Regions from separate parts of the Escherichia sp. XD33 genome, predicted to be linked through region 2. Evidence: predicted binding sites of a transcription regulator. Region 2 holds the regulator's gene; the other holds the start of a gene.

Region 1 (10,496 bases), on a different contig from region 2:
AGGCTGCCTCATCGCTAACTTTGCAACAGTGCCCTTGTGCAAACCTACCACCCAATTCCTGGAAATGGACGAAAGTTCATGCGCCAGTTCACGACAGCATTCAGGCGTAAAAATACGTATGGGTCCTGAAGTACCGATATCAACAGACATGATAAACTCCAGAATGTTGCCATGGCATAGGTTGTTTCTCAGCCTGACAATTTCTGCTTCAGGTGTTCTCCCGGCTGCTACCTTAACCAACATATCCTGCTCGGCTGGAAATGAAAGTAATTCTACCGGCACCCCTTCCTGCTTGGCCTTTCTCAGTAAGGCATTACTCATTACGGAGATACCCTCCAAGTCCACCAGCTCAGGAGCTGCATGCTGATCGTTAACTGTTGGTTTCAGCATCAGCGACTTCAACGTAACCATGAGTGATGTTTCAATCCCGTTCAGGAAGCTCGTACAGGCCGGTATCCATAGTTCGTGATGCAACGCCTCGGTTGCTTGTTTAAAGAACCAGTCAATCACGGGGACAGTGTGATAATCATAATAGTGATTTATCTCGCTGAATCTTGACATATAAGCATCGTACTCAGCCTGGTCTTCAGGAGATAAAAAATTTGGTGGGAGGGGCATCAGAATCCTTTCATCCTAGCTTGTATACCTTCTTCGTAGGCCAGCTCGCCATTATCGGTAAAAGATGGTTTTTGGTGTTTGTGACAAAGCTTAATTTTTCGTCAGGCTCGATAGCGTTACCGGAGAGATTTGATCTTTTCTCTGTAACTCGCAATACTGTTTATACATACAGTATGAGAATTCGAGTGTAGCTATGTCTGTTATCCTTGAGCACATTAGCAACAAGCCTTACGAAATGGCACCTTTTTTCAGTGATTTACTGAGCTGTGGAGTGATGAGTCCGTGCGCCGGGCATGAAGATAATGAATTAAATTTGCATGAATATGTAGTCCGTAACCGCCCCTCAACCTTCTTTGTCAGGGCGGCGGGCCTCAGTATGATCAATGCCGGTATCAATGATGGCGCTATTCTGGTTGTGGATCGGTCTTTAACGGCACGACACGGCTCTATCGTCGTTGCGCTGGTGGATGGAGAGTTCACGGTAAAGATCTTACACACGTATCCTGAGCTGCTTTTGATGCCTTCTAATCCAGCCTATAAGCCGATACGTGTAAATCCCGAATCCCTTGAGATATGGGGCGTCGTCACCTTTGCACTGAATCAGTTTAGCCATGTACATGCACGTTGATATTAACGGGGCCTATGCGGCATTTGAGTGTGCGATGGATCCCAAGCTGGCAAAAAAGCCGCTCATCATAGCCAGCAATAACGATTCGTCCGTCATTGCAATGAATAAACTGGCTAAAAGCGTTGGTATTAAGCGTGGGACCCCAATTTTTAAGTGCAGGGATTTGATTCAGCAACACCAGATCGAAGTCCGGAGCTCTAACTTTACTTTGTATGAAGACTACTCAAATCGCTTCCATGAAACGCTGGAAAGCTTCGCGCCTCAATCGAGTCGATATAGCATAGATGAAAATTTCATGTTATTGAAAAACATGAACAAGATAATAGATTATGAAGATTACGGCCGGTTGATCAGAAGTACACTTCTTCATAATCTGTCCCTTACCTGTGGTGTGGGGTGTTCAAGCACCAAAACCCTGGCTAAATTATGCACCTATGCGAGCAAACGATGGGCAGCTACAGGCGGGGTTGTAGTTTTGACTGATCAGGCCAGGATCAGGAAGCTCCTGGGCCTTATCAGTACCAGAGAAATATGGGGTATTGGTCAAAAGATCAGTGAACGCCTGTCGGCTTTCGGGATCATCACTGCCGGTGATTTTTATAATAGCGACGTTCGCTTTTTACGTAAAAGCTTTGGCGTTGAAATCGAGCGTACCTGGCGGGAACTGCATGGCGAACCATGTTTCCGGCTGCATGAATCCCCTCCTGTCCGGCAACAGATTATCGTTTCCAGAAGTTTTGGTCAGCGCCTTAATGAGATAGGCAAGCTACATGAGGCAGTTTCATTTTTTACCGCCCGGGCGGCAGAGCAGCTGCGCAAGGATGGCTCGTGGACCCGTCAAATCACAGTCTTCATTCAGAGCAGCAATTATGCGCAAGGTGAAAACCGCTACAGCAATTGTGGTATCGAGCCGCTTACCGCTACACAGGACACCCGCGATCTGGTTGATGCAGCCATGACCATCCTGAACCGCATTTACAAACCCGGGATAGCGTATGCGAAAGCTGGGGTAATGCTCTCCGCTATGACTGACGGCACAGAGCAACTCAGCCTGTTTGATGAGCGCCCGGCCAGGCCTGGCAGTCAGGCACTGATGAAAGTTATGGACCGGTTCAATAAAGAAAAGCGCGGAGCTCTGTTTTTGCTGGGGGAAGGCATTCAACAGGATTTTCGTATGAAACAGGCCATGCTATCACCGAGATATACGACCCGCTGGGATGAATTACTCGTTGTAAAAGCGTAGCGGCCATGACCGGCATGGCCGTACTCATCAAAAGTGAAAGTAACTTTAGGCCCCGCGAGCTTTTTCGATTGCGCCCTGCAAAGTTGCTGCGTCCATAGCCCCGGGGATAAATGTGGTAGTCGCCGCATTCGGCTTTTTCATATTCATAATGATGAAGCCGGGTGTGCCGGTGATCCCAAGCGCTTCGCCCAGCTGCATGTTGCCGGAGATCACGTTTTCATATCGGTTTTTTTCCCTGTCAGAAAACGTGCTGTTAAACCCTGACTTATCCACCACAGTATTAAAGTCGCTGAGTTCGAATTTGCGTTGAGAGGTCATGAAGGTATGAGCCACAGCCATCAGGTTGTTGTGGTATTTACGATAGGCTTCAGCACCGAAATTCTGATAGACGTGCAGACCCGTAGCGGCCCCCATGGCAGATACAGGTTTTGAACCGGCAAAAATCGGGAATTCTTTAAAGAAGAATTTTACATCTTTGCTCTGATTCATTACCGATTCAACAACAGGTGTAACCCGCATGCAGTAAATACACTGATAGTCGAAGAACTCGATTACCGCGACGTCGGCGTCATCCGGGCCGATGTTTGGCGTCTCCTTGGTATCCAGCAGAGCTGGCGCATATGGAATTATTCGTTCCACTGAGGCACTTACGTTCTGATTTTCCAGCGCCTTACCTGCTTCCACTAAATAATGGGGATTTTTTACCAGGTAAGTAGCGGCAATTTTGCCAATTTCTTCCTCACTGAGCACCTTCGGTTTAAAATAAGTTGCCGCGATTAACGCCGAGGCAGCGGTAGCAATTACCGCAGAAATTAAAATCGTGGCCATCGGTTTTAAATAAAATTCTTTAGACATAGCTACCTTTATGCTTTTCAGCCTGTTAGTTATTAACCTGCGATGGATTATACTGGCCCGGTAAATCGGAATTATTCGTGAAACAATGCTTTTTGGAGATTAAAGGATGATTAGGCAGGGCTTTATACTCACAACCGCAATGCTTTTGAGTGGTTGTGGATATCATTTCGCAAACCAGGTAGATGCGTACGATCTAATGCCTCGTCCTGTTACAAATAAAAGGTTTCAGATAGTCCCTCCGGACGAAAGTATTCAGTCCAGAATGTTTTCAGGCCGTTTTGCTGATGGATTAGCAAAAAAAGGAGTCATTATTTCCACTCACCAGCCAGATTATGTGCTCAGGTTCCGAATGAGCAGCTCACAGGAGAACATGCAGTATAGCGAGCAGCTTCTTACTGGGGTGACAGGCTACGTTGTAGATAAAAAGACAACGAGAACTGACAAGCATGGCGAATCGCATACTGACTATGACTACAGGCCGGTCGATGGGGTAATAGGCACTGAGACGATGTCGCAGATGCACTATATGCGACAGCTGGATGTCGAGGTATACCCGTCAGCGAAAGGAGCAAAGCAGGTTCTGAAAGTGAGTATGCAAAGCAATGCACCTGTGCCGTCAGACAGCATTGCTTATTCAGCAATGATCGACGCCTTTACTGATAAATTTGATGCGCCGCTGCGTTCCGGAAATTATGTTGCAGTGATCCCCTGGAACTGAAAGCAGACGGCGGGAAGAGAATGTTCAAAAGTGACTTTTGGACACGCACATAAACGTGGCTATCGCCCTCCCCCATTAAAATCATAAAGTCGGTAAAGATCGCCCATCGTGATGGAATTGGGCTTATTAATGATTAGATACTGTAACTGTTCTTTATGTTGAGTACTGGCGGCTGCATTCATAAGCACTTCCAGGTAGAACTTGTAGCCTATGCTTCGCTCTGAATACATATACTGGAACTGCATCAGTAAAATGCCTGACATAACATACAACAGCAGCAGACTGAGTAACACAGTGCTATCAGGCTGTTCCAGTGCCATACTGACATACCCTGAACCCAGAATGCACAGAAGCCAACCCGTCATTAGAGCAGGCACCCTACGACTCAGACGTTCATAACAACGTTTTATTACGGGATCCCGGAGATACTTTTTGTCAGGTATCCCCGTTGCCCTGATGACGAAGTTACTGAGTATCGACATCTTTTTTCCTTCTGGACGCTCTCAGTCAATAAATCAGGCCAGGCGCTCATTGAAAGCTACCACGAGCTGCGAATCGGGATTTTTTACCAGTTCGGGCCGGATAACTTTTAGTTGCCTCGTTGGGGCGAGCTCATCTGTAGGCCTGATGGTGGTATTACCCGGCCCCTTGCGGGTACTGTCGGTGTTTACCTTGAGCTTTTTATTTCCCAGGTAGCTTTCCATCTTTTTAGAGATGGTGTCACCTGTGGTCGCAACACCAGAGAGTTCCTTTAGTTGTTCACCTTGATCCATTTGTACCGATGACATCAGAAATACGATTCCTGGATCGTTTTCCGTTCCACAGGCTCCGTACTGACATTGTGCAGCGAAAACGGGCTGTACACCTACAGCAACCAGCATTAACGTACTCAGTAAAGTAGATTTCATACACACCTCTTACAGTCGGAAAAGTTACTTTTGCGCAGCGCCCATTTGGGTCACCAGGTTTTCCGGGCTCAGCCACCCCGTAAATAACTGCGGTTTGCCGCTTAGTGTCACCATGGTAGGAGTACCTTGCAGCGGGATTGTTGAGGCCACCTGGAAATGCGATTTGATAATGTTTAAGCAAGCCTCATCAGGACGTCCTTCCGGGATAGTTGAAACCGGATTCATCGCTGCATCCAGAGCTTCGTTTGGCTTTGCTGAACACCAGATTTTGGCCATGTTCCCGGCTACTACCGAGTTCAGTCCTGCACGTGGGAATGCAAGAAACTTAATCGAAATACCGGCATCAAGATAAGACTTCAGATCATGATGCAGTTTTTGGCAGTATCCACAGGTTATATCGGTAAAGATAGCAAGCCGGTATTTTTCGTTTGGTGATTTGTAGTCGATGGATTTTGTTTTGGATGCGAATTCCCGGACGCCCATTAAAATGGCCTGCTCAGTGGTGTTTACCACATCTTTACCTTTCACGTGGAATAAGCTTCCGGTAAAAATGTAATCTCCGTCTTTGCTCACGTAACTTACCCCCTCCCTGGAAATCACCGTAAAAATATCTTTTACTGGCGAGGGTTCGACGTGCTCGATTGAAAGCCCAATGGCTTTGAGCTTATCCCGGGCTGCATCTGGCAGTACCATTGTATTAACCGGCTCGGCATTCATCGTGAAGGCGGTACTTAATGAAAGAAGTAATACCGATGCCTTAATAATTTTTTTCATTTATGCTCCTTGAATCGAGCACTAATATTATCACGCCCAAAAATTCCAGAATTTTGCTTAAACGCTTAAATCAACGGGTAAAGCCGAAAGAAAGTCGATAGATATATGGGAGAATAGATAAAACGTAGATTCAGTGGAGAAATCGTTGTGTTTACACCACCAGCAGATGATGTGAAACCTATTCCCGTTCCTGATGAGATTTACACTCAGTGCATTACGGATGCCGCCCGCTTCTTCGGAATTGATGCCGAACTGGTTTTTACGTTGTTTGACAATGAAGGCGGTAAGGTTGGTACTTTCAGCAGGAATACTAACGGCACTTATGATATTGGCCCGATGCAGATCAACTCATCCAATCTGCCTGAAATAAAAAAGCATTTCCCGACTGTAACGTGGCGGGTTCTGGCTTACGATGCTTGCGCTAGTTTCTGGGTTGGAACATGGTGGCTCTACAGAAAAATTGTTGATCGCAAGGGCAATGTGTTTGAAGGGATTGCAGATTACAACAGCAAAACCCCAAAGGTACGTGCAAAGTACATATTTAACTTCATGGTAAAGTACAATCGCCGGATCCAGCAGCGTAACGGGATGGGTGAGCTTTATCAATGGACCCAACAACCTCCTCGATACAATGGCCATATAGCTAAAAATGTCCCGGAGCAAAACCCGACTCCTGTTGTTAAATAAATTCAACCTGATATTACAGAAGATCATCGAGTAGCTTGGGTACCCCCCCGCAAAAAATTCGCATAGACTCAGGGGTAATAAATTGTCTTTTTCTGCAAGAAATATATTTAAGATTCTCTCTTCTTTCTTGATGCAGAAAAGCCCTCTTCATGAAGAAGTATGTGTTCCTGAAGAAACAACAGCTGGTTTATGGGGCCCTCTCCCTGATTCGCATGTCGTGCTTTTCTTAGATTTCGATGGGGTTTGTCACAGGTGCAAAAATGAAACCTTTGAGCGAATGCCATTGGTGGAAAAATTACTGGATAAATGCCCTTCCATGGTGATTGTCATCTCCAGTTCGTGGCGTGAATGTGCCAGTATAACTTACCTGAAATCTCTTTTCCGGCTACCTTATAGAGACAAAGTCATAGGTGCTACCGATTCGGTATATTTAAAACCTAATCAGTCAGGTGTGCGGGCTGCTGAGTGTGAGGACTTTGTATTTTCACATCGAGTTAAAGCATTTATCTGCCTTGATGACGACGAATCATTATTCCCGGTCGGTTATCCACATTTGCAAAAAACCAATTATTACACCGGCCTCACCGAATCTGATCTTGCAGCTCTTAACACCAGGTATCATCTGCTTATGAAACGTTGGGCTTCCTGAATTAAAGTAACTTTTACGGAGAGCATGCCCGCATTATCAGTTCTATGCTTCTCCATTTCTGCCCCGGGTCAAAGCATTGCACAGTTGGAAGAAAACATGCCGGTCTCTTAAGCTTGCTGCTCAGTTTGGTTCCGGTGCTGAAAAACCTGCCAACGGTGCTTTAGGAATTCAGTATTGATGGGTTTACGCAGCGGCTTAATAAACTCTCCTTGATATGCCGCTAAATCATGATCTACCGCCAAAGCTTCAGCGAGAATGTTAACCTCCAACGTCACCGGATGAATGGCAATCATGTTTGCGTCGAAAAGATCGTGTATATCATGGCGTAAGAGCAACCCATTTGTATAATGGTCTACTCCTCCGTTACGATGCTCCATCAGATGAGCAGCCTCAGTGCGCTGGCGCAGTCTAGAGCCTGTAATCACACATTGGTCATAACAGTTGTTGCGGACGGCTTCTGCAAATGAGGCCTGATCTGGTCGTGTCTCGACAGTTGTCTTACTACCCTTACGCTTACCCGGTACAGTAGTTTCATCAGGAATATTCGGCTGAAGCTCCTTTTCTTCTATACCATCAGTCTTCATAGCGACCATAATCGCGGCCGGTGGAGATTTAGGCTGATCTTCCTGCGATCTTTCGCGGCCACCAACTGGATACCCTAGAAAACCCTCAATGATCTCTAGTGGAGGTAATGTAGCGTTTGAACGTGCATAAATAGCGAACTCTGCGGCACGTCCGCCGGGAATATATCTACGTACCAGTATTGGAAGAGAGGCTTCTTCATCTGGTTCCTCTTTTTCCGACAGGATTATTCGTTCGGTGAGACGGGCTGAATTTTTTTTCATTTCACTCAACAGTCTATTGCGTTCTTTTACCTTTCGGTCATTATCCTCCAACATCTTACGATGACTAACCTTAGCCAGATGGTCTTCCAGTTCCTGTATATATTCGGGATCGATAGTGTCAATTAGACCGAACGCCATCAACCGCTCCCCCCTTGTTTTACAAGATTCTAGCCGAACGCGAATGTACTCCTTACGCTTGGCCATCAAATGTTCTTTTTGTTTTTTTTCTCGAATTACACGGAGCTGAGTATTGTAATTAGAATAAACGGTTTCGCTATTCTGCTCTGTCTCTAGAGCAAATTTTTGTAGGTGTTCACGTAGTTTTTTACGGGTATTTTTGGGGGCATGCATTACGGTACGCTCAATGTATGAGCCTGTGCAGCGTAAAGAAAGTACAGTTTCAGCATGGGAATAACCAGCATTGAGACGATAGCGGGCAATTTTAAGCAAATTATTAAAGTGTGCACCATTACATATACCTAGTTCTTCCAAGACACGACGTTCTCTATCATTAATAGATGGATGGTTAATATCTTTTACTTTGTTTGCCATGTCCTGTGTCTCAGTGCCTATTCAGCCGGAACATCTACTACATAAAGAACGAGATTGTACAGAAATCAGCTAAGTTTATGAATAAAAAAGGCCGCAAATTTATACTTTGCGGCCTTCACTGTTTAACACCATATTTTAGTAAATACGTTTAATTTTCATTAGGTTATATTTGAAACTCACCTACCTTTTATTTTCATTAAGCCACTGATCCGCTTTATCGACACGTGACTGGTAAGGCTCATTTGTGTTGCTCAGCTCTGACTTCATGTACTGAATGAATTCATCTGCTTTCTGAGGCCCAAAGCGTGGGTCATCCGTCAATTGCTGCCGGATAGCCCTTTCAGAGTTCTGCGCTGCATTCGCATAAGTCGAAACGCCGTCGCTGCTAATACTCTGATACCGGTCACTTACAGCTGCGACGCCATCAGACATCTGCATGTGATTAAGGACTTTACCCTGGAGAGAATCAGGCATATTTGCAGGGTTAGAGGCATCATTTGCTATCGATGTCTGGGTTTGAAGGATGCCCGCTCCCGTAAGCATCTCATTTACCGGTTTCGCCCCAACGCTGGTTAGCGTATCCGAAACAAATTGCTGGCCCCCGAGTAGCGCACCAGAAATCGCGCCCCGCTCAGTGTTGGCCTCTATCTTTTCCCCAACCAAGCGATCTGTGACGGTCTGAGTGCGGTTACCAACGAGACCACCGCCCGACCCACCCTCTCCTAGGTTTGCCCGTACGACTGACTCAAGTGAACCATCAGCTCTGTTATGAGTGTTGAAACTGCTATGGATGCTCTGAACGTCATTCATACTCCAGTTAACGTTATAGTTACCCAGTTCATTAAGGATCTTCTGGGTATCCGCTTTGAGCTGCTCTCTTTCGGCACCGGTAGCCATGGTGCTGGCACCATAGGTAAAGACAGCTTGCTGTGCCAATTCAGCTCGCTTATCGTCCCGGCTTAAGTTCGGGTTGTTGGCAACACGACTAAAGTAGTTATCAGTGTTATTAGATAAGCCACGAACTTGACCGCTCTGATACATACTGTTCAAAGCAGTGGCTCGTTGATCCATTCCATCACCAACCACCCGACCTCCGGTAGCCTTTTCCAGATCGTTAAATGTGCCTTCTGCATTTCTGACATCCTGACCTGAATTGACGACTTTCTCTACACCCTGATTATTCAGTACAGGGCCATTCGTTTTGAGAGAATTGAGCACATTCCTTTCTTCATCAGAATAAGTGCGGCCCACGTTGTTGTTATGTATTCCCTGAATATCGCCTTTGCCCGCGTTATCAAGGTTATACGGAGTAAAGCCAGCTTCACTTTTTCCAGGGACACGCTGAGTCGCGTCCTGAGCGTTGGAGGAAAGACCGAGTTTAGCCTGCGAATCAACACTTCCACCCAGTTCCCCTACGCGTGACGCACTCATCACGCCAGACGTATTTACGCTGTCAGGAGTTCTATCCTGTGCCTGAGTGATAGTATTAATTCCTGACCCTTCGCCTGAAATTCTGTCGAGCTGATTGGTGATAGGTAGCAGCTGCTGTGCATTACCACCGAAGTCGGAAACCAGACTTTTAAGCAGGCTGGAGGTTTCACGGAGATCCTGTTTATTACTTTCGGCCGTCTCTCCCCGGGCGGTATCAATCGCAATTTTTTGCTCACTGAAATCTCGTGTTGCAGCCACAAGCGCGTCAGTACGTTGAAGCTGCGAACCAAGCTGATTACTGGCCTTGAAGGTATCGTTATAGGAGTTGAATTTCTCCATAAACGCATTCTCATCCAGCCCATTCTTACGAGCAAAATTCCTTACATCATCATCACTGAAGTTTTTGTTGCGAATAGAATCGGAGAACCTGTCCAGGTTAATGCTTTGTTTAGAATCAAGGCTCATTCCACTATTGGAGCTGGCGTTAGTCGATACCGATGTAGAAATGTTTTGCGCCATCGTCTGTGTCGCCTGGTTCATTTTCGACGATGCTTCTTTAAACGCATTAGTATTGGATATCTGATCGCT
Region 2 (10,496 bases):
CCCCGCGACGGTGCGCAGAGCGTGGTGAATTTGACTATTTTTTGGTGAAAAGTTAACGCTTATCCGCCACCAGTTTGAGCGCGTGTTCCAGCACATTAATGTCTGCACCCGCTTTATGGGCATTTTCACTTAAATAACGCCGCCACTGCCGCGCGCCAGGAATACCCTGGAACAAGCCCAACATATGCCGGGTAATATGACCGAGATACGTCCCCTGGCTGAGTTCACGCTCAATGTACGGATACATGGCGCGCACTACCGCCACCGGATCGGCATCGATATCCGAGGAACCAAAGATCTCCCGGTCTACCGCCGCCAGAATACCCGGATTCTGATACGCCTCGCGCCCGACCATCACGCCATCCATATGTTGCAGGTGTGCTTTGGCCTCTTCCAGCGACTTGATACCACCGTTAATCGACATTGTCAGATGCGGAAAGTCACGCTTCAGTTGATACACACGCGGATAATCGAGCGGCGGGATCTCACGGTTTTCTTTCGGACTTAACCCCGAAAGCCAGGCTTTACGTGCATGGATGATGAACATCTCACACTCGCCTTTGCCGGAAACGGTGTTGATGAAATCGCAGAGAAATTCATAGCTGTCCTGGTCGTCGATGCCAATACGCGTTTTCACCGTCACCGGAATCGACACCACATCGCGCATCGCTTTCACGCAGTCGGCAACCAGCTGCGCATTACCCATCAGACACGCACCAAACATGCCGTTCTGCACCCGGTCAGACGGGCAGCCGACATTCAGGTTGATCTCATCATATCCACGCGCTTCTGCCAGCTTCGCACACTGCGCCAGCGCCGCCGGATCACTACCGCCGAGTTGCAACGCTACCGGATGTTCTTCTTCACTATACGCCAGGTAATCACCTTTACCGTGAATAATCGCCCCTGTAGTTACCATTTCAGTATACAGCAACGTATTGCGGGAAAGCAGACGCAAGAAATAGCGGCAATGTCTGTCCGTCCAGTCGAGCATTGGTGCAACGCTAAACCGACCACTCCAGTGAACGTCAGTTTTTTCAGGCATTGCGCTGGTTTGGTTGATTTTTTGCATTTCAGAATTACCGTGCATTTTCAAATGTAGAGATTATTTTATCGATATATCATGGGGTTATGTTATTCAGCATCACTGTTCAGGAGGCTCAATAGCGGGGTACTATACCATAACAACAGGAAGCGCCTGTCTCATTGCAAAAGAAAATTGAGATCCTCTCAAGGCATGAAGCTCTCACGAAGTGATGGAAATAATCTTATTAGCCGTTAACTTTGTTAAGGCCAATGATAAATAATCCAGGTTCGACGATAAATAAAAAATCACACATTAAACTCTGGTGATATATCTCCCTGCTAATAGCATTGATAGAGAAAAAAGAACCCAATAAATATTGGGTCCTTTTATATAATGCCTTCTATACTATCGAAGAACTTCACATATTATTTCTCCGATTTAACCCCGAACAAATCATAAATTAATTTAGAAGTGTCTGTAAGTATTTTAATCTCTTCCTTTGAGGTTGGGTCAAACGACTTCGCGAAGCTAATTAATTGTGGTGCAGCATCTCGCATTTTGCTTAAAATATCAGGATCGAGCGTTCCTTCATTCACCAGATGTGACATCTTATCCAGATAGCCATCAAAATTCATTTCTCCCCCATCAGCCAGACGCTTCATCTCTCCCAGGTACTTCTTCATATCACGTTGAGATAATTTTTCAAACTGAGCTTTCAGGTAGCTCTCATTATTTTCATTAATATACACTGTTTCTGATAAATCTGCGTAGGCACTAGAATATGAAAGTGAAATTAACAGCGAAGCAAATAATTTTAAGCTGTTGTCATCATGTTCCTGGCAGGCATTAACAAACGTTAAAAAACCAGAACCTATTGCTTGAAAATGTATATTCGCTAAAGGTTCATTATCCTTAGATTCCTCATAAAATAGCTGAACCGTGGAGGGAAGGTCATTCTTAGTTTCTACATCAAAAGTACATTGTTCAATGGGCATTGCATCTTTATTATCCCCAAGATTACATATACTATTAATCGCGAAATGAAAAATAGCCCGGTCAACAACTGATGCAATAAAGTCACGATCGTTTAAATCCTCATCAGTGCAATCGTCAATATACTTATTGACCCACATTTTGAGATCATTTATTTGCTCAATTAAAAACACATTTTTTTACGTGCATGCCATAAATTATGCGTGATTCGTTGAATAAACAAATCTATTTTTGCAATAATTATATCCCGATGACGCAGCGCTGCATAATCAATAGATTTACCATATATATTATTTAATTTACCTTTGATTGAACCTCTATTATCTAATTTATCTTTGATTGCATCTTCATTATCGAATTGATTTGAATTGAGTGTTTTATTAAAGTATCTAGTTGCACCGGGTATTATCTTCAACATGATTCATCTACCTTTTTTGTCGTACCGTGTCCTCCTTATAATTCTTTTGCCATCTGGTCACTATCAAAAATCGCTCATAATTTCTGAACTACAGGTATGCGTTTAAACCCAGTTAAATAAATAGCGAGTTAACTTGAAGCAATTTATTTAAAAATGAATTATTAATTATTATCGTGTTGATAATGGTACGACAAGGCAACACAACACCTTACCTACAAAACAGAAAATCAACATTACGGCAACAATAAGGGTTCTCGGTGTTTTTCCTGGAACATGGTAAAGTAAGGACATTCTTAACCCCCACTTTGAGGTGCCCGATGGAAAAGACCACAACGCAGGAATTATTAGCGCAGGCTGAAAAAATCTGCGCGCAGCGTAATGTGCGCCTGACCCCACAGCGCCTGGAAGTGTTGCGCCTGATGAGTCTGCAGGATGGCGCTATCAGCGCTTATGATCTGCTTGATTTACTGCGCGAAGCTGAACCGCAAGCCAAGCCGCCAACGGTTTATCGCGCGCTGGATTTTCTGCTTGAGCAAGGTTTTGTGCATAAGGTGGAATCCACCAACAGTTATGTGCTCTGTCATCTGTTCGACCAGCCCACCCATACGTCAGCCATGTTTATTTGCGATCGCTGCGGCGCGGTGAAAGAAGAGTGTGCTGAAGGCGTGGAAGACATCATGCATACGCTGGCGGCAAAAATGGGTTTTGCCCTGCGGCATAATGTGATTGAAGCACATGGGCTCTGTGCGGCATGCGTGGAAGTGGAAGCGTGTCGTCATCCTGAACAGTGCCAGCATGATCACTCTGTGCAGGTGAAAAAGAAACCGCGTTAAGAGGGCGTACATCCTTGTACACGTCGGGCAGGAGGGATTAATTACCAGCGATATTCATTGCGGGTTTCCCAATCCACGACCTCTTTTTCTGCCTGATCTTTCTGATAACCATAACGTTCCTGGATTTTACCGACCAGTTGATCACGTTTACCTTCAATGATCGTCATATCATCATCGGTCAGTTTGCCCCATTGCTCTTTCACTTTACCTTTAAACTGTTTCCAGTTACCGCCGGCTTCATCTTTATTCATAATCAAGACCTCATCGTTAGGTTGTGAATGAGAGTACGTTCACTTTTCTTCTGAACGTGAGATTAAGTGTAGTCAGCAATTTGGCTTAGGATAATTTATTCAGAATTTTTAACCGTCACGTTGCGGCAAACCAGGTACCGTTACGCCAGTGACGCCGCCAGATAGCCGCCAGAGAAAGCCCGCGCAACGCCAGAAAGACGGTTAATGCCAGCCACAAACCATGATTACCCAGCCACGGCAGCGTAAGGAGCGTCAGCGCAAAACCTGCGGCGGCCACCGCCATACTGTTACGCATTTCGGCGGCACGCGTTGCGCCTATAAACATGCCGTCCAGCAGATAACACCAGACGCCAACCAACGGCAAAATCACCTGCCAGATAAGATAGCGGTCAGCCAGCTGCTGAATCTGGGTTAACGACGTCAGCAACGCAATGATGTGTTCCCCTGCCAGCAAATAAACCACCGAAAACAGTAACGCTACAATCCCCGACTGGCGGCACGCTGCCCGCCATACATCCAGCAACTGGCTACCGTCGCGCGCACCGTATGCCTGACCGGAGTGCGCTTCAACCGCGTAGGCAAAACCATCAAGCGCATAGGCGGTAAAGGTGAGTAGCGTCATCAGAACCGCGTTAACAGCGATAATGTCACTCCCCAGTCGCGCACCAAGTACGGTGATCGCGCCGAAACAGAGTTGCAACAACAGCGAACGCAGCATGATATCGCGGTTAAGCGCCAGCAAGCGACGGAAGTTTCCTCGCCAGGCAGTTTTCAGCATTTCGCCGGAAATTCCGCGTAGTTTGAGGATTTTACGCACCATTAGCAGACCAATCAGCAATGTTGCATATTCCGCAATAACCGTCGCCAGCGCCGCGCCCTGCACGTTCATATGCAGCCCCATCACTAGCCAGACATCCAGCACAATGTTGAGGATATTGCCGACCACTAACAAAATTACTGGCGCACGGGCATATTGCACGCCGAGTAACCAACCGAGTAATACCAGATTCGCCAGCGACGCCGGTGCGCTTAACCAGCGGATTTCAAGAAAGCGCCGCGCCTGTTCCAGGACTGCTTCACTACCGCCAACAATATGCAGAGCCAGATCGATAATCGGTGTACGCAGCAGCGCAATTAACGCCCCAGCCCCCAACGCCAACAGCAACGGTTGCACCAGCGCACGGGCTAATGCCTGAGGATTTTTGGCACCATAAGCCTGCGCAGTCAGCCCGGTGGTGCTCATGCGTAAAAACAGCAACAGCATAAAGAGAAAGCTGGTCGCCGTTGCACCAACCGCCACGCCGCCCAAATAAACCGGGCTATCAAGATGACCAATTACCGCCGTATCGACCAGTCCCAGCAACGGAACGGTGATATTGGAGAAAATCATGGGTAAGGCGAGATGCCAGAGTGCTTTATCAGATGAAGTGAGGAATGCCATGCAGACAAGCCTGATGAAGAGAGATGAAAAACAAACCGCGACGCCTGGCGGCATCGCGGTCTCAGAGATATGTTACAGCCAGTCGCCGTTGCGAATAACCCCAACCGCCAGCCCTTCAATGGTGAAGCTCTGCTGACGAAGGTCAACGACAATTGGTTTAAACTCGCTATTTTCTGGCAACAGTTCGACTTTATTGCCCTGTTTTTTCAGGCGCTTAACGGTAACTTCGTCATCAATACGTGCGACAACGACCTGACCGTTACGTACATCCTGAGTTTTATGCACTGCCAGCAAGTCACCATCCATAATGCCGATATCTTTCATCGACATCCCGCTGACGCGCAGCAGGAAATCAGCATTCGGCTTGAACAAGGAAGGATCGACCTGATAATGACCTTCAATATGCTGTTGCGCCAGAAGCGGTTCACCGGCAGCCACACGACCTACCAGCGGCAACCCTTCTTCCTCTTCCTGCAACAGACGAATCCCGCGTGATGCGCCGGAAACAATTTCAATAACGCCTTTGCGTGCCAGCGCCTTCAGATGTTCTTCAGCCGCGTTTGGGGAACGGAACCCCAAACGCTGCGCGATTTCCGCACGCGTCGGCGGCATACCTGTCTGGCTGATGTGATCACGGATGAGATCAAACACCTCTTGTTGCCTGGCCGTTAACGCTTTCATTCCGCCCCCTGGGTGTATATACAGTTATGCTGTGAGTATATACAGCAAAAGGCGATTTTGGAACCATAAACTGCACAATAAACCAGAGATTTATCGAAATCTGGAAGGGTTATCCAAAATGCGACCATAACAGGATGCACCAGGTTATCACGGCGACGATAATCGCAATCAGCACCGCGGCGGATCCCATATCTTTAGCGCGTCCGGAAAGCTCATGGTATTCAGAGCCAATTCGGTCAACCACTGCTTCGATGGCGCTATTGAGGATTTCCACAATCATCACCAGCATCACGGAGCTGATAAGCAGCACGCGGGTAATTGCGTCCACATCCAGCCAGCAGGCGATGACCACCGCCAACAATACCGCTACGCCTTCCTGACGGAATGCCGCTTCGTTGATCCATGCAGCGCGTAAACCTTTCCAGGAATAGCCAGCAGCTTTGATAATTCGGGTGAATCCAGTGGTATTATTGGCCATTGAAAGAACCTTTTTACATTATGAGCGTCAATATCAGTGTACCGTTAAATCCGATGATTCGGGTTTGCGTAACGCCGCGCGAAACATGAGCGGATACCACAGAATTTCCCATGACTTTCTGCTATCCTTGCCGCGCATTTGCATTATTAACCAGAGGCTTTACATCGTTTATGTCCGGCTGGCCACGAATTTACTACAAATTACTGAATTTACCATTAAGCATCCTGGTAAAAAGCAAGTCTATTCCGGCAGATCCTGCCCCGGAACTGGGGCTGGATACCTCTCGTCCAATTATGTACGTTTTACCGTACAACTCGAAAGCAGATTTGCTGACGTTGCGCGCCCAGTGTCTGGCACATGACCTGCCTGACCCGTTAGAGCCGCTGGAAATCGACGGCACGCTACTGCCGCGCTATGTGTTCATTCACGGCGGGCCGCGTGTATTCACCTATTACACGCCGAAAGAAGAGTCTATTAAGCTGTTCCACGACTATCTCGATTTGCACCGTAGCAACCCAAATCTGGATGTGCAGATGGTGCCAGTATCGGTGATGTTTGGTCGCGCGCCAGGGCGTGAAAAAGGCGAAGTGAACCCGCCGCTGCGTATGCTTAACGGCGTACAGAAATTTTTCGCTGTACTGTGGCTCGGTCGCGACAGTTTTGTGCGTTTCTCGCCGTCAGTTTCGCTGCGCCGTATGGCGGATGAACACGGCACGGATAAAACTATCGCGCAGAAACTGGCGCGCGTGGCGCGTATGCACTTTGCCCGTCAACGTCTGGCTGCCGTAGGCCCACGTCTGCCTGCTCGTCAGGATCTGTTTAATAAGCTGCTCGCCTCCCGCGCTATTGCGAAAGCGGTAGAAGATGAAGCGCGCAGCAAAAAAATCTCCCATGAAAAAGCGCAGCAGAACGCGATTGCGCTGATGGAAGAGATTGCGGCGAATTTCTCTTACGAGATGATCCGCCTGACTGACCGTATTCTGGGCTTTACCTGGAACCGCCTTTACCAGGGCATCAACGTCCATAACGCCGAGCGCGTTCGCCAGCTGGCCCACGACGGTCATGAGCTGGTATATGTGCCTTGCCACCGCAGTCACATGGACTACCTGCTGCTTTCTTACGTGCTGTACCACCAGGGGCTGGTGCCGCCGCATATCGCCGCCGGGATCAACCTGAACTTCTGGCCGGCCGGGCCGATTTTCCGCCGTCTGGGTGCGTTCTTTATTCGCCGTACTTTTAAAGGCAATAAGCTCTATTCCACCGTTTTCCGTGAGTATCTCGGCGAACTGTTCAGCCGTGGTTATTCCGTCGAGTACTTCGTGGAAGGCGGTCGTTCCCGTACGGGGCGTTTGCTGGATCCGAAAACCGGTACGCTGTCGATGACCATTCAGGCGATGCTGCGTGGCGGCACGCGTCCGATTACGCTGATTCCGATCTATATCGGTTATGAGCACGTCATGGAAGTGGGTACTTACGCCAAAGAACTGCGCGGTGCGACGAAAGAGAAAGAGAGCCTGCCGCAGATGCTGCGCGGTTTAAGCAAGCTGCGTAATCTCGGCCAGGGTTACGTCAATTTCGGTGAACCAATGCCGTTGATGACCTACCTTAACCAGCACGTACCAGACTGGCGTGAATCTATCGATCCCATCGAAGCGGTGCGTCCGGCCTGGTTAACGCCGACGGTCAATAATATTGCTGCCGATCTGATGGTACGCATTAACAACGCAGGCGCGGCAAACGCCATGAACCTGTGCTGTACTGCGCTACTGGCGTCACGTCAGCGCTCACTCACCCGCGAGCAGTTAACCGAGCAACTCAACTGCTACCTGGATCTGATGCGCAACGTACCTTACTCCACGGACTCTACCGTTCCTTCAGCCAGCGCCAGCGAGCTTATCGATCACGCGCTGCAAATGAACAAGTTTGAAGTCGAGAAAGACACTATCGGCGACATCATCATTCTGCCGCGCGAGCAAGCGGTGTTGATGACCTACTATCGCAACAACATTGCGCATATGTTGGTGCTGCCTTCGCTGATGGCGGCAATTGTCACCCAGCATCGCCACATCTCCCGCGACGTATTGATGGAGCACGTCAATGTGCTTTACCCAATGCTGAAAGCGGAGCTGTTCCTGCGCTGGGATCGCGACGAGTTGCCGGACGTTATTGATGCGCTGGCAAATGAGATGCAACGTCAGGGGCTGATTACCCTGCAAGATGATGAGTTGCATATCAACCCGGCGCATTCTCGCACGCTACAGCTGCTCGCCGCAGGCGCGCGCGAAACGCTGCAACGTTATGCCATCACCTTCTGGCTGTTGAGCGCCAACCCGTCGATCAACCGCGGTACGCTGGAGAAAGAGAGCCGCACCGTCGCGCAACGTCTCTCCGTGCTGCACGGTATCAACGCGCCGGAGTTCTTCGACAAGGCGGTGTTCAGTTCTCTGGTGCTGACGCTGCGTGATGAAGGGTATATCAGCGATAGCGGCGATGCCGAACCGGCAGAAACGATGAAGGTTTATCAGTTGCTGGCGGAGTTGATTACATCAGACGTGCGTTTGACGATTGAGAGTGCGACGCAGGGCGAAGGGTAATCAGTGAGAATTGCCGGATGCGGCGCAAACGCCTTATCCGGCTTACCATAATCTGCAAATTCAATAAATTGCGATCTGTTGTGTAGGCCTGAGAAGCGCAGCGCATCAGGCACCCCAGAAGAAAGCCGGATGATCATCCGGCTTTTTTACATCATCAGAAATGCCAGTAACTCATTGCCAGCCCTAAAAACAGTACCAGACCAACATAGTTATTATTCATAAATGCTTTAAAGCAGGCTTCACGCTCGCGGTTGGCAATCAGTTTTTGTTGATAAACAAACAGCGCGCCAGCCACCAGAATTGACCAGTAATATCCCCAGCCTAAGCCATTTAACTCACCGATGATCGCCATCAGCGCCAGTACGCCAATCTGCAAAATACCAATAATCAATTTATCGTATTGGCCGAACAGGATTGCCGTGGATTTAATGCCAATCTTCACATCATCATCGCGGTCAACCATCGCATACTGCGTGTCGTAAGCCACCGCCCAGAGAATATTGGCGAGGAACATTAACCAGCAACTCAATGGCACCGACTCACTCACAGCGGCAAAAGCCATTGGAATCGACCAGCCAAACGCCGCGCCCAGCACCACTTGCGGTAGATGGGTATACCGCTTCATAAACGGGTACACCCACGCCAGCGCTAGCGCGGCAATCGACAACAGAATGGTCATCGTATTCAGCGTCAGCACCAGTAAAAACGAAATCAGTACCAGCACGACAAACAGCGCGCGCGCCTCTTTCTCTGTTACCGCGCCGCTGGGAAGTGGTCGGTTCGCCGTGCGCTTAACATGACCATCAAACTTGCGGTCAGCATAATCATTCACCACACATCCGGCAGCGCGCATCAGCCAGACACCCGCGACAAACACCGCCAGGATCCAGAGCTGGGGAACGCCCGGTGTCGCCACCCACAACGCCCATAATGTTGGCCAGAGCAGCAGTAACGCGCCAATTGGCTTATCCGTACGCATTAAGCGATGAAACGCCAGCAGCTTATTCTGCGTCAGACTCCACTCCATATTTTTTTCCTCTTAGTACAACGGTGACGCCGGTAAAAACAGTTCTGTTAGCAACAGCGGTTTACCGCTTAATCGCAGGCGGGAACGTCGCCCCCACAGCCCGGCATCACGGCCTATCTCAATAAAGTCCCGGGTTAATGTCGATGATGTGAACAGATAGCGTCCTAACGGCGTTTTACCCAATTTTTGTAACGCCAGCTCCGGCCCGCTTAACGTTGACACAGGAACGACGGTACGACCGGCAAGCCACGGTTCACCATCGGCACATAACAAAATTTCACGTAACCAGTAACGAGACTCTTTCGGCAGCAGCGGCAGTTCTTCGGGGATTTCATTCTGCTCGACAAACCCTTCGCGGATCATCGTCACGCTTACCGTTTTTCCCTGCTGTTCAAAACGTTTTGTCATGGAATCCTCCAGCAACAGCCAGTCGAGCAGTTGCGGATCCAGGGCAGGGATCTCTTTAAAATAGCGCAGCGCACGCAGTTGCGTTAACGCGGGGTGTGACATGCCGAACTCTCCGTTACATAACGTAAAGGCATTGTATCGCAGAAAAGTGTTTACGGGAGATGTAAAGCAAATTAAGTGATCTAATACGCAACAAAAACGCAACAATCGCATGAAGTGGTAAAACGATGTTGAACCTTACGCTTTACCGATGCCCGTGCTGGCGAGGGCAACCGTAGGGGCATCACCGTCCAGGATGCCAGGAACGGTGATGTTTTCCTTTACTTAAACACCCTTATTCATTAT

The links. The regulator LexA, encoded in region 2, represses DNA repair genes until DNA is damaged. The targets are predictions, from matches to a motif close to TNCTGTATGTACATACAGNA.
Region 1: umuD (translesion error-prone DNA polymerase V autoproteolytic subunit) is a predicted target of LexA. The motif match lies at 773-792, and genes of this name have one in related genera.

The regions. Positions count from the first base shown of each region.
Region 1 covers NZ_JAENDM010000040.1:87-10,582, forward strand. The annotation lists partial or broken gene K0778_RS28620 (hypothetical protein) at 1-618, opposite strand, end outside; gene umuD (translesion error-prone DNA polymerase V autoproteolytic subunit) at 812-1,246, shown strand; gene umuC (translesion error-prone DNA polymerase V subunit UmuC) at 1,230-2,489, shown strand; gene K0778_RS18915 (DsbA family protein) at 2,535-3,344, opposite strand; gene K0778_RS27760 (hypothetical protein) at 3,694-4,062, shown strand; gene K0778_RS27765 (hypothetical protein) at 4,122-4,382, opposite strand; gene K0778_RS18930 (hypothetical protein) at 4,578-4,970, opposite strand; gene K0778_RS18935 (thioredoxin fold domain-containing protein) at 4,995-5,744, opposite strand; gene K0778_RS18940 (lytic transglycosylase domain-containing protein) at 5,892-6,431, shown strand; gene K0778_RS18945 (HAD domain-containing protein) at 6,562-7,080, shown strand; gene K0778_RS18950 (HNH endonuclease signature motif containing protein) at 7,188-8,477, opposite strand; gene K0778_RS18955 (conjugal transfer protein TraG N-terminal domain-containing protein) at 8,658-10,496, opposite strand, start outside.
Region 2 covers NZ_JAENDM010000018.1:86,531-97,026, forward strand. The annotation lists gene dusA (tRNA dihydrouridine(20/20a) synthase DusA) at 53-1,090, opposite strand; partial or broken gene K0778_RS12835 (DUF2713 domain-containing protein) at 1,453-2,438, opposite strand; gene zur (zinc uptake transcriptional repressor Zur) at 2,756-3,271, shown strand; gene K0778_RS12845 (CsbD family protein) at 3,313-3,522, opposite strand; gene dinF (MATE family efflux transporter DinF) at 3,638-4,963, opposite strand; gene lexA (transcriptional repressor LexA) at 5,036-5,644, opposite strand; gene dgkA (diacylglycerol kinase) at 5,754-6,122, opposite strand; gene plsB (glycerol-3-phosphate 1-O-acyltransferase PlsB) at 6,293-8,716, shown strand; gene ubiA (4-hydroxybenzoate octaprenyltransferase) at 8,871-9,743, opposite strand; gene ubiC (chorismate lyase) at 9,756-10,253, opposite strand; partial or broken gene K0778_RS12880 (SopA family protein) at 10,476-10,496, opposite strand, start outside.